2 regions of the Exiguobacterium sp. s149 genome follow, and region 2 is predicted to be linked to the other one. Evidence: predicted binding sites of a transcription regulator. Region 2 holds the regulator's gene; the other holds the start of a gene.

Region 1 (3,155 bases), on a different contig from region 2:
TTTGTCGTACGTGAGCACGTCTTCGGTGTTCATCTCCCAAACCGGTGCGATTTGGTCGCCGCTCTTCTCATCGCGGCCTCCGTTCATGCTGTAAAGGAGTGCTTTTGCCATGTTGGCGCGGGCACCGAAGAACTGCATCTGTTTCCCGATCTTCATCGGTGACACACAGCAGGCGATGCCATAATCGTCGCCGAACTCTGGAAGCATGAGGTCGTCGTTCTCATATTGGATCGCAGACGTCTCAATCGACATCTTCGCACAATATTGTTTGAAGCCTTCTGGCAATTTCGTCGACCAAAGCACCGTCAAGTTCGGTTCTGGTGCTGGTCCGAGGTTCGAAAGTGAATGCAAGAAGCGGAACGAGCTCTTCGTCACGTTCGAGCGTCCGTCTTCGCTCATCCCACCGATTGACTCGGTCACCCATGTTGGGTCACCTGAGAACAATTCGTTGTAGTCAGGCGTGCGTAAGAATTTGACGATCCGGAGCTTCATAATGAAGTGGTCGACGATTTCTTGGACATCCGACTCGGTCAAACGACCCGCTTCGATGTCACGCTCTGCGTATACATCAAGGAATGTCGAGACACGTCCGAGTGACATCGCGGCACCGTTCTGTTCTTTGACGGCTGCGAGATAAGCGAGGTAAACCCATTGATATGCCTCTTGTGTATTTTCCGCCGGCCGGCCGAGGTCAAACCCGTACGCCGCACCGAGCTGTTTCAACTCTTGGAGGGCCCGGAGCTGTTCAGACATTTCTTCCCGTGTCCGAATGTCAGACTCTGATAAGAAACCGCCACGGTTCGCCAAGTCTTTTTTACGTGCGGCAATCAAGAAGTCTAACCCGTACAAGGCAACGCGACGGTAGTCGCCGATAATCCGTCCACGTCCGTAAGCGTCAGGAAGTCCTGTGATAATCCCTGACTTCCGTGCTGCTCGCATCTCAGGTGTGTACGCATCGAAGACACCTTGGTTATGCGTTTTGCGGATTTCCGAATAAATCTTTGTGATTTCAGGGTTCGGTTCGAAGCCATACGATTCAAGTGCAGCGTCGACCATCCGGATGCCGCCGTTCGGATGAATCGAACGTTTGAACGGCTCGTCCGTTTGAACGCCGACCACTTTCTCCAGCTCTTTGTTTAAGTATCCTGGTCCGTGCGAGACGATTGTCGATGGGTTGTTTTGATCGACTGCCCAAACACCACCGCGTTCGCGCTCTTCTTTCGTCAATTCCATCACTTGTGCCCAAAGACGATTCGTCGCTTCGGTCGGTCCGACGAGGAAACGGTCGTCTCCTGTGTACTCATGTCGGTTCAAACGGATAAACTCACCGACGTTCACTTCATTCGTCCACTGCCCAGGTACAAATCCTGACCAGGCTGATTTAATTTCGGTTGCCATTGTGGGTCACTCCTCATAGTTGAGATAACTGCGTGCTTTCTATAAGTTGAGTGTACGTGAAAACGTGAACATTATGTTTTACATTCTTGTGAAAGTTGTAACAATCTCATGAACGTTGGCGTGAAGCCATTTTTGTAAGCGCTTTAAATTCTGTTATAACGTATTTCTCATTAACTATGAAACAGATAAATCACGTCACGACGCGATTCAAGTCGATTCTGTATCATCTGAATTCGGATGTGACGATTTGTACAGTTTTTAGTGTGATGTATATCACGACTCAGGGATAGAACTTGAATTTTTGCCTTACATCGGACACAATGAAGGCAGAACATTGTAGAAGAGGAAGGGGTTCTTCCCATGACGTACGAATTATTGACAGCTGATCACGACTTGAAAGCCGGTGACCGCATCTCCCTTAAAGTAGAAGCGAACGGTGAACAACGTGATGGATTTATCACAGAATTTGAAGACGCAGGTTTTTGGATTCGGTTTGACGACGACATCGAAAACGAGGATTTTATCGATTACCGCGATAACTTGCTCGCTGCGCTCATCTCGCGCCCGATTGACGTGGCAGCGACATATCCAGAGCTCGCCTCATACGAACGGTTGACGAAAGAATTGCAGTATCGTGTCTATCAAGGCTTCACCGTTGAAGGCGTTGAGGCGTCGGCTGACCAAATCGATGTGCATATCAAACTCATCGAGGACGGACAGACGTTCACACAGACACTTCGCTCTTCATTCGACCAAGACACGGAACATGTTCGCTATATTTAAAACAGGGAGCACTTATGCTTCCTTTGTTTTTGCCCCACGATAAGGAGAAATGATATGAACTTTACAAAACCATTTATTAACGAAGCCTGGGATCGCCTTGGCTTCACTGAACCAATGCCGGTCCAAGCAGAAGCGTTCCCGCTTCTGTTGGACGGTAAAGACGTCACGATTGAAGCGCCGACAGGTACCGGGAAGACGCTTGCTTATTTGTTACCCGCCATTGAAAAAATCGACGCATCGAACGACCGAATTCAAGTCGTCATCGTCGCGCCGACGCGTGAGCTCGTCATGCAGATTCAAACGGTCGCGCAACGATTTACCGAGAAAGGTGATGTCCGCATCGCTTCATTTATTGGCGGTGTCGAATTGAAACGTCAAATCGATCGCTTAAAGAAAAAGCCGCATTTGATCGTCGGGACACCAGGCCGACTCGTCGAACTGATCGACAAGAAAAAATTGAAGCTTCATGAGACGCACACGATCGTCCTCGATGAAGCCGACCAAATCATCGACAGCGGATTGACAGAAGCCGCCGAACGCATCATCAAGCACACGGCGCACGAACATCAAATCGCCCTCGTATCGGCAACGCTCACAGACACGCTTCAAGCATGGGCGGCCCCGTTCTTAAAGGAGCCGGCACACGTGAAAATCGAACGAGCCGTGAGCAGTCAAGTGACGTACGGCTACATGTTGACGACACGCCGCTACAAGCCGGAATTGCTTCGTCGTTTGTCACACGTCAACGGTGTCAAAGCGCTCGCTTTCATCAACAACCGCTCATTCTTGCCACCACTCAGAGGCGAACTCGATAAAATGAAAGTGAACTACCGGATGCTCGACAGCCTAAAAGGGAAACGTGAACGTGTCGAAACGCTTCGCGAATTCCGTAAAGGCGACTATCCGCTCCTCATCACGACAGGTCTCGCGGCCCGTGGTCTCGACATCGAAGAAGTGACGCACGTCGTCCACTT
Region 2 (3,155 bases):
CGATGACGAACAAGGCGAAGTACGCATACTTCCGAATCGATGACAGGAAGTACGGTGTCACGACACCGATGCGCGTCAAGAACATCGTCACGACCGGCAACTGGAATAACAGTCCGAATGGAATGGTCAGTTGCAGCAAGAACGTGAAGTAGTTCGACGCCCCGATGATTTGCGTCAGACCGAGGTCTTGCCCGAGGTCCGTCGAGATATCGAGGACGAGCGGGAACAACCAATAGTAGGCGAACGCAAGACCGATCAGGAACAAGATGAAGATGATCGGGATATAAGCGAGCGTCGCTTTCCGCTCGTTCGGATGCAGACCAGGTGCGACGAACGCCCACAGTTGATACAGTAGAAACGGACCGGATGCGACGAGACCGATGACGAGCGCCAAGTTCAAGTAAATCATGAGCGGGTCCGCGACCCCAAAGGCGTTCAGCTCAAGCCCTCGTTCGACGAGGTCCGCCTGCAGATAGGCGAGCACGTATTTGACACTCGGCAAAGCGATTAGAAAGAAGGCAAAGACGACAAATGCCGACAGCATCAGTCGTCTCCGCAGCTCTGTCAAGTGGTCGGACAGCGCCCGCTCTTGATCAGGTTGATGATTCATGATTACTGCTCTTTCTTCTCAAGTTCTTTCTTATCTTTCTCGTCATGTTCGTTCATCATGCCGTTTGTGGCATTTTTGAACTCACGGAGCGTTTGTCCGGCGGCGCGTCCGAATTCAGGCAATTTCTTCGGCCCGAAGATGATAAGCGCGACGATGGCGATAATGAAGATACTCGCTCCCCCAGGAATACCGACGACGAGCAACGATGATAGTAATTCCATTATTGATGGACCCCCTCAGCAGATGGATAGTGTTGCATAAAGTAAATGAGCGACTGGAGTTCGATCGACAAGTCGATGTGGTGGACGCGGACCGTATCCGGCACAGTAAGTCTGGCCGGTGTGAAGTTCAAGATGCCGCGAATACCGAAGCGGACCAAGTCGTCCGCGACCGGTTGCGCATAGGCAGACGGCACCGTGAGAATGGCGACGTCAATCTTGTTCTGTTTCATGATCTGTTCCATCTCATCAACGTGATGAATCGGGACACCGGACATCGTCGTGCCGACTTTTGTCTCGTCTGCGTCGAACCCGACGACGATATGTGTGTTATTGTTTTTAAGGAAGTTATAGTTGACGAAAGCTGTCCCAAGATGACCAACCCCGACCAAGGCGACGTTCGTAATCTCGTCCTGATTCAGTGTCTTACGGAAAAAGTCTAACAGATACTGTACGTTATAGCCATATCCCTTTTTCCCGAGCGCACCGAAGTACGAAAAATCGCGACGGATTGTGGCCGAATCGACCTTGACCGCCTCGCTCAGTTCAGCAGAAGAGACACGCTGTTTTCCTGATGAATGTAGGCTTTGGATAAACCGATAGTATAGTGGCAACCGTTTGGCTGTCGCTTGCGGAATCTTTGGTTCGTTTTGACTCAACGGAAAGAGCCTCCTTTTTACGACGCGTTTCAAACGAATCTAATTTCATACACCTTGATTGTAAACGAATTCACATGACCACTCAATGAATATACCTGAAATGGGGAAGAAATAAAGTATACTAAATAGAGAGAAAGGGGTTTTTTCACTTGATCCTACTGCAAGTCAATAACTTATCGAAATCATTCGGCGTCGAACCGATTTTAGAGAACGTCAAACTCGAAATTCAAGAAGGCGAACGCGTCGCGCTCGTCGGCCGTAACGGTGCCGGCAAGTCGACACTGCTCAAAGTCATCGCCGGGGAATACAACTACGACTCGGGCGACATCATGAAGCCGAAAGACGTCACCATCGGCTACCTGGCCCAAGACTCAGGACTCGAATCCAACGAGACGATTTGGAATGAGATGCTTACTGTCTTCACCGATTTAATCGAACAAGAAAAGACGCTGCGCCGCATGGAGCAAGACATGGGTTCCGAGCGCATCTTGAACGACCCGGCCGCCTATGAGCGCCTCTTGTCGTCTTACGATGAAGAACAGCATACGTTCAAAGACCGTGGCGGCTATCAATATGAGGCGACGATCCGCTCTGTCCTTCACGGGATGCGGTTCTATCCGGACGACTTCGAACGCCGCATCGATACGCTCTCCGGCGGACAGCGGACACGTCTCGCTCTCGCCAAGATGCTGCTCCAAAGTCCAGACCTGCTCATCTTGGATGAGCCGACGAACCACTTGGACATCGAGACACTCGGCTGGCTTGAGAAGTATTTGAGCGGCTATAAAGGCGCCGTCCTCATCGTCTCCCACGACCGCTACTTCCTCGACCGCGTCGTCTCGGTCGTCTATGAGTTGTCGCGCCACCGGAGCCGTCGCTTCGTCGGCAACTACACGAAGTACCTTGAACAGAAGGCTGCCATTTACGAGCAAGAGAAGAAACAGTTCGAGTCGCAACAAGAAGAGATTGCCAAGATGCAGGACTTCATCCAGCGTAACATCGCCCGGGCGACGACGACGAAGCGGGCACAGAGTGTCCGTAAACGGCTCGAGAAAGTCGACCGGATGGAAGCGCCGGACGGTGATGAGCGCAGCGCCGTCCTCTCGTTCTCAATCAAACGTCAAAGCGGGAACGACGTATTGAGCGGCAGCGACCTCGCCATCGGCTATGAAGAACCGATCGCCCAAAATCTCCGCTTCCAATTGCAGCGCGGCGAATCGGTCGCCCTCGTCGGCCCGAACGGAGTCGGCAAATCAACGCTCCTGAAAGTGTTGACGAAACAACAGCCGCCCCTTACCGGTGACATCCGCTACGGCACCGGCGTCGAAATCGGCTACTACGACCAGGAGCAACAGAACTTGTCGGACGCCAACCGTGTCATCGACGAGATTTGGAACGACTGGCCGCTCATGCGCGAACAAGAAGTGCGGAGTCTGCTTGGACAGTTCCTGTTCAGCGGTGACGATGTCATGAAACGTGTCCATGAACTGTCGGGTGGTGAACGGGCCCGCTTGACGCTCGCGAAACTAAAGCTCGAGCAACCGAACTTGCTCATCTTGGATGAGCCGACGAACCACTTGGACCTCGATTCGAAGATGATTCTCGAGAACGCCCTCGTCGACTATCCGGGCACAATTCTGTTCGTGTCGCACGACCGCTACTTCATCG

Evidence for each region. Region 2 encodes Rex, which represses fermentation and respiration genes when NADH is low (regulators of the CRP and FNR family bind a similar motif). Its sites were predicted from a motif close to TTGTGAAATATTTCACAA; they were not measured.
Region 1: a site for Rex is predicted at 1,485-1,502, ahead of pflB (formate C-acetyltransferase). Genes of this name have one in related genera too.

Annotation. Positions count from the first base shown of each region.
Region 1 is NZ_JACSLZ010000006.1:129,373-132,527, reverse strand. Features, by position in the region: gene pflB (formate C-acetyltransferase) at 1-1,398, opposite strand, end outside; gene KNP81_RS10240 (hypothetical protein) at 1,759-2,181, shown strand; gene KNP81_RS10235 (DEAD/DEAH box helicase) at 2,236-3,155, shown strand, end outside.
Region 2 is NZ_JACSLZ010000009.1:8,496-11,650, reverse strand. Features, by position in the region: gene tatC (twin-arginine translocase subunit TatC) at 1-610, opposite strand, end outside; gene KNP81_RS11815 (twin-arginine translocase TatA/TatE family subunit) at 613-831, opposite strand; gene KNP81_RS11810 (redox-sensing transcriptional repressor Rex) at 831-1,487, opposite strand; gene KNP81_RS11805 (ABC-F family ATP-binding cassette domain-containing protein) at 1,637-3,155, shown strand, end outside.